3 regions of the Variovorax sp. GW821-FHT09B05 genome follow, and region 1 is predicted to be linked to each of the others. Evidence: predicted binding sites of a transcription regulator. Region 1 holds the regulator's gene; each other region holds the start of a gene.
The links. The regulator sigma-54, encoded in region 1, starts transcription at its own class of promoters, with help from an activator protein. The targets are predictions, from matches to a motif close to TGGCANGNAANCTGCTTT.
Positions count from the first base shown of each region.

Region 2: the regulator sigma-54 is predicted to act here: its motif matches at 2,189-2,206, upstream of nirB (nitrite reductase large subunit NirB).
Region 3: the regulator sigma-54 is predicted to act here: its motif matches at 2,118-2,135, upstream of AC07RM_RS36775 (isopenicillin N synthase family dioxygenase).

Region 1 covers NZ_JBWKPN010000021.1:50,912-55,205, forward strand. Annotated here, with positions in the region: gene lptA (lipopolysaccharide transport periplasmic protein LptA) at 1-19, shown strand, start outside; gene lptB (LPS export ABC transporter ATP-binding protein) at 16-810, shown strand; gene AC07RM_RS36060 (RNA polymerase factor sigma-54) at 841-2,430, shown strand; gene AC07RM_RS36065 (phospholipase D family protein) at 2,441-4,039, shown strand; gene AC07RM_RS36070 (fumarylacetoacetate hydrolase family protein) at 4,153-4,294, shown strand, end outside.
Region 2 covers NZ_JBWKPN010000012.1:197,462-201,755, reverse strand. Annotated here, with positions in the region: gene nirB (nitrite reductase large subunit NirB) at 1-1,978, opposite strand, end outside; gene AC07RM_RS28370 (YbaK/EbsC family protein) at 2,407-2,907, shown strand; gene AC07RM_RS28365 (DUF1289 domain-containing protein) at 2,904-3,167, shown strand; gene AC07RM_RS28360 (2-hydroxychromene-2-carboxylate isomerase) at 3,164-3,808, shown strand; gene AC07RM_RS28355 (MFS transporter) at 3,984-4,294, shown strand, end outside.
Region 3 covers NZ_JBWKPN010000022.1:67,598-71,891, reverse strand. Annotated here, with positions in the region: gene AC07RM_RS36785 (BMP family ABC transporter substrate-binding protein) at 1-605, opposite strand, end outside; gene AC07RM_RS36780 (VOC family protein) at 689-1,075, opposite strand; gene AC07RM_RS36775 (isopenicillin N synthase family dioxygenase) at 1,081-2,082, opposite strand; gene rutR (HTH-type transcriptional regulator RutR) at 2,289-2,984, shown strand; gene rutF (NADH-dependent FMN reductase RutF) at 2,995-3,531, opposite strand; gene AC07RM_RS36760 (malonic semialdehyde reductase) at 3,543-4,139, opposite strand; gene rutD (pyrimidine utilization protein D) at 4,136-4,294, opposite strand, start outside.

The DNA of each region.
Region 1 (4,294 bases):
AGGGGAAGAACGCAAGTGATCGAAGCCGCCGGAACCCAGGAAGCCAACGGCGTGCCGGGCAGCCGCCTCGTCGCGCGCGGCCTGCAGAAGAGCTATGGCAGCCGCAAGGTGGTCAAGGACGTCTCGCTCGACGTGCAGAAGGGCGAAGTGGTCGGACTGCTCGGGCCCAACGGCGCCGGGAAGACCACCTCGTTCTACATGATCGTCGGGCTGGTGCGCGCCGACGCGGGCGAGATCTCCATCGACGGCGAGCCGATCGCCCACATGCCGATCCACCGCCGCGCGCGCATGGGCCTGAGCTACCTGCCGCAGGAGGCCTCGATCTTCCGCAAGCTCACGGTCGAGGAGAACGTGCGCGCGGTGCTCGAGCTGCAGCGCGAGCCCGATGCCAACGGCCGGCCGCAGGCGCTGTCGAAGCAGCGCATGGAAGAGCGCCTGTCGGAGCTGCTGGCCGACCTGCGCGTCGACCACCTGCGCGATTCGCCCGCGCTCGCGCTGTCGGGCGGCGAACGCCGCCGCGTCGAGATCGCGCGCGCGCTGGCCACCCAGCCGCGCTTCATCCTGCTCGACGAACCCTTCGCCGGCATCGACCCGATCGCGGTGATCGAGATCCAGCGCATCATCAGCTTCCTGAAGGAACGCGGCATCGGCGTGCTGATCACCGACCACAACGTGCGCGAGACGCTGGGCATCTGCGACCACGCCTTCATCATCAGCGACGGCCATGTGCTGGCACAGGGCACGCCCTCGGAGATCGTCGACAACGCCGAAGTGCGCCGGGTCTACCTGGGCGAGCACTTCCGGATGTGATGACCCTCGTGCAAGTCATTTCCTGAGGGCATGAAACAAGGCTTGTCGCTGCGCGTTTCGCAGCATCTCGCGCTGACGCCTCAGCTGCAGCAGTCGATCCGGCTGCTGCAGCTCTCCACGCTCGAACTGAGCCAGGAGGTCGAGCAGATGCTCGACGAGAACCCCTTCCTCGAGCGCACCGCCGAGGAAGCCGCGCGCGAGGAGTTCGGCCTCGACGCCGCCGACACGCCCGCGCCGCGCGAGGACACCGAGCGCGAGGCAGAGAGCGACTACGCGAGCGCCGCGCCTTCGACTTCGACCACGTCCACCGAGACCGCCTCGTCGTCCGAGGCCGAGCCGGCCCTCGACTCGCCCGAGCGCGAGCCCGACTGGGAAGGCGACGGCACCGTCGACATGGCGCCCGACGACAGCGAGTGGGGCAGCGACGCGCCCGCGCGCAACAACAGCAGCACCGGCGACGACGAGCGCGCCGATGCCACCGAGCTCGCGCGCAGCCAGGAATCGCTGCAGTCCTTCCTGCACCGCCAGGCGCTGAGCCTGCGGCTCAACGAGAACGACAGCGCCGCGCTGCGCTTCTTGATCGAGTCGCTCAACGACGACGGCTACCTCGAGGATTCGCTGCCGGCGCTGGCCTCGGGCCTCGCTGGCGACGACAACGACCAGTTCGACGAACTGGTGCACCACTTCCAGGTCGCGCTCGGCCTGCTGCAGAGCCTGGAGCCCGCGGGCGTGGGCGCGCGCGACCTCGGCGAATGCCTCGCGATCCAGCTGCGCGCGCTGGCTGACGAGGACGAGACCGAGGAAGAAGAGCTGGTGCGCAAGACCGCGCTCGCCATCTGCAAGCAGCCGATGGAGTTGCTCGCGCGGCGCGACTTCAAGCGCCTGGCCACGCTCACGCGCACCAACGAGGAACTGGTGCGTTCGGCGCTGCAGATCATCGCGCGGCTCGAACCCAAGCCGGGCCGCCGCTTCGTCGACGTCGAACGCAACATCGTCATCCCCGACGTGATCGTCACCAAGACCGGCCGCGGCACCAACGTGAAGTTCCGCGTCATGCTCAACCCCGAGGTGATGCCGCGGCTGCGCGTGCACGACATCTATGCCGGCGCGCTCAAGTCGCACAAGGGCGAGGGCAGCCAGGCGCTGTCGCAGCGGCTGCAGGAGGCGCGCTGGTTCATCAAGAACATCCAGCAGCGCTTCGACACCATCCTGCGCGTGAGCAACGCCATCGTCGAGCGGCAGAAGAGCTACTTCGTGCACGGCGAGCTCGCGATGCGCCCGCTGGTGCTGCGCGAGATCGCCGACGAGCTCGGGCTGCACGAGTCCACCATCTCGCGCGTGACCACCGCCAAGTACATGTCGACGCCCTTCGGCACGGTCGAGCTCAAGTACTTCTTCGGCTCGGCGCTGGGCACCGAGACCGGCGGCAATGCCTCGAGCACCGCGGTGCGCGCGCTGATCAAGCAGTTCGTCGGTTCGGAGAGCGTGAAGAAGCCGCTGTCGGACAGCCAGATCTCCGAGATGCTCAAGGAGCAGGGCATCGAGTGCGCGCGCCGCACCGTCGCCAAGTACCGCGAGGCGCTGCGCATCGCGCCCGCCAACCTGCGCAAGGCCCTGTAGAAAGTCCCCGATGGCCCGACGCCTGCTGTCGCGCTGTGGGCCCTGGGTGTTCGCCATCGCGGCCGCGCTGCTGGCCGCCGGTTGCGCCACCTTGCCCGACGAAGCTCCGCGCGCCCCCGCCAAGGCCATCGCCGTGTCGAAGGACACCGCGCTCGGGCGCATCGCGCTGGCCGCGCAGCCCGACCCCGACCTCAGCGGCTTTCGCCTCATGCCGGGCGGCGACTTCGCCTTCGACACCCGCATCCAGCTCGCGCGCCGGGCCCAGCGCACGCTCGACGTCCAGTACTACCAGATCGAGAACGACGAGACCGGTCGCTACCTGCTGCGCACCCTGCGCGATGCCGCGCAGCGCGGCGTGCGGGTGCGCGTGCTGATGGACGACCTCTACACCGCGGGCGAGGACGAGCTGCTGCGCGGCTTCGCGGCCACGCCCAACGTCGAGCTGCGCCTGTTCAACCCCTTCCCGGCCGGCCGCGGCAGCCTGCTCGCGCGCTTCACCGCCTCGCTGTTCGACTTCAGCCGCGTCAACCGGCGCATGCACAACAAGCTGTTCATCGCCGACGGCGCGATGGCCGTGGCGGGCGGGCGCAACATCGGCAACCAGTACTTCCGGCGCACCGCGGGCGAGAACTTCATCGACCTCGACACCTTCGTGACGGGCGCGCTGGTCCCGCGCCTGGGCAGCCTGTTCGACCAGTACTGGAACAGCCCCTACGTGCGGCCCGTCGAATCGGTGGTGGCGAGCGCGCTGCCTGCCGACGAACTGCAACGCCGCTTCGAGGCCGCCACCGGCCCCGACACCACGCCGCCGCCGCCGAAGCCCGCGCCCAACGACCTGCTGGGCTACGGCCCGATCGCCGAGGACCTCGACGCTGGCCGGCTCGGCCTGATCTGGACCACCGCCGAGGCCTATGCCGATTCGCCCGATCGCGTGATCGGCAAGACCGCCTCGTACGGCGGCGTGCCGCTGCTCGACGTCGACAGCGTGCGCTACAACGTGGTCGAGCAGATGCGTCGCGCGCGCAGCGAGGTGACCATCGTCTCGCCCTACCTGATCCCCGGCGCCGCGGGGCTCGAGGTGATGAACGAGATCCGCCGGCGCCAGGTGAAGATCAGCGTGGTGACCAACTCGCTCGCCGCCACCGACGAGCCGCTGGTGCACACCGCCTACCGCCGCTACCGGCCCGAGATGCTGCGCCTGGGCGCCGAGCTCTACGAACTCAGCACCAACCGCACCCGCCGCAGCGTGCGGCTGGGCCTGTTCGGCACCTCGGTCGGCCGGCTGCATGCCAAGTCGGCGGTGATCGACCAGCGCATCCTGTTCGTCGGCTCGATGAATTTCGACCCGCGCTCCGAGGTCCACAACACCGAGATCGGCCTGTTCATCCGCAGCCCCGAGATGGCGCAGCAGGCGCTGAAGCTGCTCGAGGTGCTCAAGCAGCAGGGCGCCTACAGGCTGCGCTTCGCCGAAGGCAGCGACTCGCGCCTGGAGTGGGTCAGCGAGGAGGCCGGCAAGACCACGGTGCTGAGCGAGGAGCCCGACTCGGGCTTCTGGGACCGCACCATGCTCGAACTGCTGGCGCCGCTGACGCCGGAGAGCCTGCTCTAGGCGGTCTAGGCGGCTTTCGCAAACCGTCGGTTTCCGTTCCGCAAACCTCGGCCTGTCATGCTGTGGTGCCTCTGCGAGCAGGGGGCCCGAACACCACCGACAGGAGCACGCGCATGAGATGGATCCACTACACCGCGCCCGGCGCGGCCGCCAGCAGCTACGGCGTGCTGGAGGACGACCGCGTCCGCGCGGTGAACGGCAGCCCCTTCGGCGGCCACGACTTCACGGGCGCCGTGCATCGCCTGGCCGACGTGC
Region 2 (4,294 bases), on a different contig from region 1:
GGTTCTCGAGCTCGACCGCGAGGCCCACGCTGTCGTCCACGCCGTAGCGGCACCAGGTCGAGCCGACGCAGCTCTTCACCGTGCGCAGCGACTTGCCGTAGGCATGGCCCGACTCGAAGCCGGCCGCGATCAGCTCCTCCCAGATCGCGGGCAGCTGCTCGACGCGCGCGCCGAACATGTCCACGCGCGCGCCGCCGGTGATCTTGGTGTAGAGGCCGTGCTTCTTCGCCACCTGGCCGACCGCGATCAGCCCGTCGGGCGTGACCTCGCCGCCCGGCATGCGCGGCACCACCGAATAGGTGCCGTCCTTCTGGATGTTGCCGAGGAAGTAGTCGTTGCTGTCCTGCAGCGCGGCCAGGTCCTTCTTGAGCACGAACTCGTTCCAGCACGAGGCGAAGATGCTCGCGGCCACGGGCTTGCAGATGTCGCAGCCCAGGCCCTTGCCGTGCCTGGCGAGCAGGTCGGCGAAGCTGCGGATCTCGCCCACGCGGATCAGGTGGTAGAGCTCCTGGCGCGAATAGGGGAAATGCTCGCAGAGGTGGTTGTCGACGGCCATGCCGCGCCTGGCCATCTCCATCTTCATGACCTGCGTGACCAGCGGCACGCAGCCGCCGCAGGTGGCGCCGGCCTTGGTGCAGGCCTTCATCGCGGCCGGGGTGCAGGCGCCCTGGCCCACGGCCTCGCAGATCTGTCCCTTGCTGACGTCGTTGCACGAGCAGATCTGCGCGCTGTCGGGCAGGGCCTCGACGCCCAGGCCCGGCTTCGCCTTGCCGTCGCTCGAGGGCAGGATCAGGAACTCGGGATCTTCCGGCAGTGCGATGCCGTTGAGCGCCATCTGCAGCAGGGTGCCGTATTCGGCGGCATCGCCCACGAGCACGGCGCCGAGCAGCAGCTTGCCGTCCTCGCTGACGACGATCTTCTTGTAGACCTTCTTGCGCTCGTCGATGAACTGGTAGGCGCGCGACTTCGGCGTCCTGCCGTGCGCGTCGCCGATGCTCGCCACGTCCACGCCCATCAGCTTGAGCTTGGTGCTCATGTCGGCGCCGGTGAAGGCGGCCTCGTGCTCGCCCGCGATGTGGCGCGCCGCCACGCGCGCCATGTCGTAGCCGGGCGCGACCAGGCCGAAGGTCTGTTCGTTCCACGAGGCGCATTCGCCGATCGCGTAGACGTTGCGGTCGCTGGTGCGGCAGTGGTCGTCGACCGCCACGCCGCCGCGCGGACCCACGGCCAGCAGGCACTGGCGCGCGAGCTCGTCGCGCGGGCGGATGCCGGCCGAGAACACGATCATGTCGGTCTCGAGGTAGCTGCCGTCGGCGAACACCATGCGATGGCGCGCGGCGGCGCCGTCGACGATCTCCACCGTGTTGCGGCCGGTGTGCACGTGCAGGCCCAGCGCCTCGATGCTCTCGCGCAGCGCGCGGCCGCCGCCCTCGTCGACCTGCACCGCCATCAGCCGCGGCGCGAACTCCACCACGTGGGTCTCGAGGCCCATGTCGCGCAGCGCCTTCGCGCATTCGAGGCCGAGCAGGCCGCCGCCCACCACCACGCCGCTGCGCGAGCGCGCGCCGCATTCCTTCATCGCCTCGAGGTCCTCGATGGTGCGGTAGACGAAGCAGTGGGGCCGGTCGCGGCCCGGCACCGCGGGCACGAAGGGAAAGGAGCCGGTGGCCAGCACCAGCTTGTCGTAGGCCACGACCTCGCCGTCGGCCGTGGTGACGGTGTTGTTGCGCCGCTCGACCGCCACCGCGCGCGCGGCCAGGCGCAGCGTGAAGCCGCTGCGCTCGAAGAAGCCGGGCTCGACCAGCGAGAGGTCTTCGGCCGTCTTGCCCGCGAAGAATTCGGACAGGTGCACCCGGTCGTAGGCCGGCCGGGGCTCCTCGCACAGGACGGTGACTTCCGCGCCGGGAATGCCGAGCGCGTGGAGCTGCTCGAGGAACTTGTGGCCGACCATGCCGTGGCCGATGACTGCGATTTTCATGCTGAGGTCCTGCGGGGGCAGCCGGTCCTCGGATGCAGGCCACCGGGGCTGTCGGGGCGACAGCGGCAGGGGGCCTCCGCGACGGAACGGATGCGAATAATCGGATGGACAAACGAATCCGGCGGCTCATCGCCATCGGCTCGCTCGAACCCCGCCGTCGTTAGCGGAGGCACTGCGGACCCACCCAGGCCGGGAGGTCCGCGATGGGGTCGAGCAATATCCATGCCGCCGAAAAAGACCGGTGGCGGCCCGTGCGCGCACCGCAATCGCACCCAAAGTGGCGCGGCCGCGGTGCGGTGCTGCCCGCATTGGTGCGGTGCCCGAAAGGGTGGCCGCGCGGCGGCGGCGCCGGGCCCGGGGCTTTTTCGTATGCTCGGGTGCCTGCAACGCGGGGCGCACGCCCCCACGAACCTCCGAAGACCCAAGCCATGTGCGGCTCCGAACTCCATTCCCTTCCCGACGGTGTCCAGCGCGTCGCGCGCGTGCTCCAGGACGCCGGCCACCCGCATGCGCCGCGCATGCTCGACGACGCCTGCCGCACCGCGCAGCAGGCGGCCGACGCGCTCGGCATCGCGGTCGGCCAGATCGCCAAGAGCATCATCTTCCGGCGCAAGAGCGACGAGGTCGCGGTGCTGGTCATCACCTCGGGCGACCGGCGCGTCGACGAGAAGAAGGTCGATGCGATCGTCGGCAAGACCGGCCGTGCCGACGCCGACTTCGTGAAGGCGCGCACCGGCTTCACCATCGGCGGCGTGTCGCCCGTGGGCCATGTCACGAAGCCCGTGGTGCTGATCGACCGCGAGCTGTTCCGCTTCGAGGAGATCTGGGCCGCCGCGGGCCATCCGCATGCGGTGTTCCAGCTGCGTCCGCACGACCTCGAGACGCTCACGGGCGCGCCGGTGGCCGACGTGGTGGTGGCCGCGGCGTGAACGTCGCCGAAGCGCAGGCCCTGGCCGACCGCGCCGCGGAACTGCGGGGGCTGGCCGAGCCGGTGCCCTCGCCCTGCAGCTCGGTGTGCCGCATGGACCGGCTCAGCGGCTTCTGCGAGGGTTGCCTGCGCACCATCCCCGAGATCGCGGGCTGGAGCCGCATGGAGGACGACGAGCGGCGGCAGGTCTGGCGCGCGATAGAGTGGCGGGCCCGGGCCGGCATCTGGCGGGCGCCGGCCATCGGAGACATCGACGCATGAAGCACATCGACTTCTACCTGGACTTCATCTCGCCCTATGCCTACCTCGCGTTCGAGCAGCTGCCGCAAACGCTCGAGGGCCTGAGCTACAGCGTGGACTACCGCCCGGTGCTGCTTGGCGCGGTGCTCAAGGCGCACGGCCAGCTCGGGCCGGCCGAGATTCCCGCCAAGCGCGGCTGGACCTACCGCCACGTGCTGTGGCTGGGCCACCAGCACGGCATCGAGATCGCGATGCCGGCCTCGCATCCCTACAACCCGCTCGCGCACCTGCGGCTCGCGCTCTCCGCCTCCGACGACGGCCGCGTGAGCCGGCTGGTGGCCGAGACCGTCTTCCGCCACGTCTGGCGCGGCGGCCTCGAGGCGGCCGACCCCGCGCGGCTGGCCGCGCTCACCGCGCAACTGCAACCGCGTCGCGATGCCGGCAGCGACGAGAGCAAGGCCCTGCTCCAGCGCAACACCGCGGATGCGATCGCGCTCGGCGTGTTCGGCACGCCGGCCTATGCGGTCGACGGCCGGCTGTTCTGGGGCTTCGACGGCCTCGCGATGCTGCGCGCCTACCTCGCGGGCGATGCCTGGTTCGACGGCCCGCAATGGGCCGAGGCCGACCAGCGTCCGGCCCTGCTGCGCAGCAGCAAAAACTGAGCATCCGCAGCAGCCACGCTGCATTTCTTACAGGCTGAAACGTGCGTCGAGGGTTTCACCTTAATCCGTAAGCGCCCGTTCAGTTTCGCGAAAGGCTCGGGTCAGTCGCGCCTCCAAGAATGCCCCACGGTCCCGAATTCGGGCGCCGCATGAACGCATACACAGGAGACGATCAATGGCAGCCACACTAGATTCACGGGGAGTGCCGCATCCGGCCCCCCGGCCCATGTCGGCGGAGGAGAAGAAGGTCATCTTCGCTTCTTCGCTGGGAACCGTGTTCGAGTGGTACGACTTCTACCTCTACGGTTCGCTCGCGGCGATCATCGCGAAGCAGTTCTTCAGCGGCCTCGATGCGGGCGCAGCCTTCATCTTCGCGCTGCTGGCCTTCGCGGCCGGCTTCCTGGTGCGTCCGTTCGGCGCCATCGTGTTCGGCCGGCTCGGCGACATGATCGGGCGCAAGTACACCTTCCTGGTCACGATCCTGAT
Region 3 (4,294 bases), on a different contig from region 1:
TCGTTCCACGCGCCGGTGTAGATCACGTTGACGGTGGCGTTGGGGTTCATCTTCTGCGCGCCGAGCGCGAAGGCGTTGATGGTCCAGTTCACCACGCCGAAGGGATTGGCCGCGACGAAGCCCAGCTTGCCGCTCTTGGAAGCCGCGCCCGCGGCCATGCCGCACAGGTACTGGCTCTCGTAGGTGCGGCCGTAGAAGGATTCGAGGTTGCGGCCGTTGGTGGTGCCCGAGCCGTTGAGGAAGGCGACGTCGGGGTACTTGGCGGCCAGGTCCTTGAAGCTGTCGGAGTAGCCGAAGGCCGTGCCGATGACGATGTTGGCGCCGCGCTGGATGAACTTCTCGGCCGCGGGCTTGATGGCCGAGGCGTCCTCGGGCACGTTCTCGACGAACTGGATCTTCTGGCCGAGTTCCTTCTCGATCTTCACGCGCGCTTCGTCGAAGGCCTGGGTCCAGCCGCCGTCGTTCTTGGGGCCGAAGTAGAGCATCGCGATCTTGGGCTTGTCCTTGAGCGTGAAGCCATCGGCGGCGGCCGCGGGCAGCGCCGCGAGGGACGCTGCGCCCGCCGCGAAGGTCAGGGCGAGGCAGGAAACGGGAGTGCGCGGCATGGAGCAACCTTTCGAGAGAGGCATGGCGGAAGGGGCCGGGAAGAAGAAGGAGAGCGAGCAGGCGCGAGGAGGCCGCGGGCGCGTCACAGCATGAAGTTGATGCGGAACACGTTGCCCTCGGGATCGAGCAGCACCGACTGGTACCAGTCGTAGTAGGTGCGGTAGGGCGCCTTGACGAGCGTGGCGCCGGCCTCGAGCGCGATCGGCACCATCCGGTCGACCTCGTCCTGGCTGTCGACGTCGATGTTGAGCAGGAACTTCACGCCGCGCGTGTCGGCGAACTCGGCGAGCTGCAGCAGTTCGTAGACATCGAGCGCGTTGAAGCCCAGGCTCGACTTGCCGGTGTCGAGGCCGCGGAAGATCGGCGATCGGATCGCCTCGATCTCGGGGAAGCCGAACACGCGCTGGTAGAAGCCGCTGAGCGCGACCACGTCCTTCGCGAAGACGTTGACGTAGGACAGGTGGGCCATGTGCTCTACGCCGTCACCTTGGTGCCGCCGAAGGTCGTCTGCTTGACGAACTTCGAGGTCAGGTGGTCGCCCGAGGAGATCGGCGCGTACTTCGGTTGTTCGCCGGGCGCGAGGCAGCTCGGCAGGCACTCGACCATCGCGTCGTAGTTGGGCTGGTGGAAGAACACCAGCGACTGCCGGCGGTTGGTGCTCGCCACCTCGAAGGGCGGGTTGATCACGCGGTGCAGCGTCGACACCCACTGGTCGTTGGTCCACTGCATCATCAGGTCGGCGATGTTGACGACCAGGCCGCCCTCGACCTGCGGCACGTCGACCCACTGGCCGGCCTTGTTGAACACCTGCAGGCCCTTGTCGTCGGGCAGCACGATGGTGAGGCTGCCGTAGTCGCTGTGCGCGCCCGCGCGCAGTTGGCCCGGCAGCGGCTGCTCGCGCTGCGGCGGATAGCTCAGCACGCGGAACATGCTGATGTGGCGGTCGATCTTGTCGTCGAAGAAGCGCTCGGGCAGCGCGAGGCCGAGCGCGAACACGCGCATCAGCGAGCGCGAGAGATCGCTCATCGCCTCGAAGTAGCCCTCGTAGGCTTCGCGGAAGCCCTCGATCGGCGGCCAGCTGTTGGGCTCGAAGTGCGGGCCTGCGGCGGGACCGCGGTGGTAGTCGTCGTCGGGCACGTTCGAGGGGCCGATCGAGAACGACTCCTTGAGGTCGCCCGGTGCCGCTTCCTCGAGGCTGTACGAGAGGCCTTCCTCGCCGACCGCGCTGTAGCCGCGCACCGCGTCCTCGCGCGGGCGGTCGACCTTGCGCTTCTCGGCCAGGGGCAGCTCGAAGAAGCGCCGCGACAGCGAGGCCACGCGTTCGATCAGCTCGGGTGCGATGCCGTGGTTGGTGATCACGAGGAAGCCGATGCTGCGGCAGGCTTCGTCGACTTTGTGCGCGACCTCGGCCTTGCCTTCGGCGGTGCCGGCGAAGTACGGCGCGAGATCGATGATGGGAACGGACAGCAGGGTCATGGCGAATGGCTCCATGGGCTTGGCATGCCTTTCGCCATGCAACGTCTGTGCCAGTTGGACCAAATGGACAAATCGCTTTCGTCGCGTCAGCATGGTGCGCGCCGAGGCCTGGTCAACACCGGCGCGACGCGGTGCGATGCATCGCGGCCTTACAGTGGTGCGCGTTCCGAACCAACGACCGACGAAGACAGAAAGAGCGAGGGAAGATGCCGAAGACCAAGGCGCTGGCCGCGGCCAGCCACAGCGAGAAGCCGAGCCGCAAGCCCGCCGTGCGCAGCGCGTCGGCGGTGAACCGGCGGCTGCGCCAGATCGAGAACAAGCGCAGCGCGATCCTGGGTGCGGCGCTCGGGCTGTTCTCGCGCTTCGGGCTGCACGGCACCTCGATCGACCAGGTGGCCGCGCGCGCCGACGTGTCGAAGAGCAACCTGCTCTACTACTTTGCGAACAAGGAAGAGCTCTACGTCAACGTGCTGCGCGACCTGCTCGCGCTGTGGCTCGAGCCGCTGCGCGGCTTCAGCGCCGAGCAGGATCCGCGCGAGGCGATCGGCGACTACATCCGCCGCAAGCTCGTGATCTCGCGCGACCGGCCCGATGCCTCGCGCCTGTTCTGCCTCGAGATGATCCAGGGCGCGCCGCTGCTGCGCGACGAGCTCGATCGCGAGCTGCGCACGCTGGTGGAGAAGAAATCCGAAGTGATCCGCGCCTGGGTCGAGGCCGGCAAGCTCGCGCCGGTCGATCCGCCGCACCTGATCTTCGCGCTGTGGGCGATCACGCAGCACTACGCCGACTTCGGCGTGCAGGTGCAGGCGCTGTCGGGTCACACGCTGGAAGACGAGGGCTTCTTCGAGCGCACCGTGGAGAACGTGCAGCGCATCGTGCTGCAGGGCATCGAGCCGCGTTGAGTTCGCGGCTTCAGTGCGGCGGCGCCGCGATCTCGTGATAACGCCGATCGAAGTAGATCAGCCCCTGCGCCGCGCCGCCGATGGCGATGGCCACGGCTTCGCAGAACAGCACGTCGTGCGTGCCCGCGCTGGTGGCGTGCATCACGCGGCAGTCGAAGGAGACGGCCGCGTCCTCGAGCATCGGCGAGCCGGTGGCATCGCGGCGCCAGCGGCCGGCGGCGAAGCGCTCGTCCATCGGCGTGCGGCCGCCGAACAGCGCGGACAGCGACTGGTGGCCCGCGGCGAGCACGTTCACGCACAGCACGCCGTTGGCCTTGAAGGCCGGGTACACCGAGGCCGAGCGGTTGAGGCACACGAGCAGGGTCGGCGGCTCGTCGGTCACGCTGCAGACGGCCGAGGCCGTGAAGCCGGCGCGGCCCGCGGGACCGTCGGTGGTGATGATGTTGACGGCCGCGCCGAGTCGCGCCATCGCGTTGCGGTAGTCGGCTTTCTGCAGGCCGGATGGCAAACCGGCGGGCATCGGAGCGCAGGCCATGGCGTGTTGCATGCCGAGGGCTTTCAGGCCAGCACGCAGGCCTCGTCGAAGCCCAGGCGCGGCAGGCGCCCGAACAGCTTCGACGCGTCGCCGTGGCCGAGGTTGATGAGGAAGTTGACGGTCCAGTCGCTGCCTTCGAAGAAGGCGGCGTCGACCTTGGCCTTGTCGAAGCCCGACATCGGGCCCGCGTCGAGCCCGAGCGCGCGCGCCGCCAGCAGCAGGTAGCCGGCCTGCAGGCTGGCATTGCGGAAGGCCGTCTCGTGCGCGGCCTCGGGGCTGCCGGTGAACCAGCTGCGTGCATCGGCATGCGGGAACAGCGTGGGCAACCGGTCGTAGAACCTGCGATCCCAGGCGGCGATGACGGTGACGGGCGCGCTCATCGTCTTCTCGAGGTTGCCCTTGGACAGCGCGGGCGCGAGCCTTGCCTTGCCTTCGGGCGTGCGCACGAACACGAAGCGCGCGGGCGAGCAGTTGGCCGAGGTCGGGCCGAGGCTGGCGAGCGCATGCAGTTGCCGCAGCTGCGCGTCGGACACCGGTTCGCCGGTCCAGCCGTTGTGGCTGCGCGCGGCGGTGAAGAGCAGCGCGAGCGCCGCGTCGTCGAGCGAAGTGGAAGTGGTCATGCGATGGCGGCGGGTGCGGCGACCCGCGAGAGGAAATCGAGCAGGCCGCGGTTGAAGGCCGCGGCCTCGGTCACGCTGTGGGCATGGCCGCCATGCGCGACGAAGTCGAGCGTGACGTCGCGCAGGCCGTCGGCCAGGTGCTGCGAGCAGGTCCA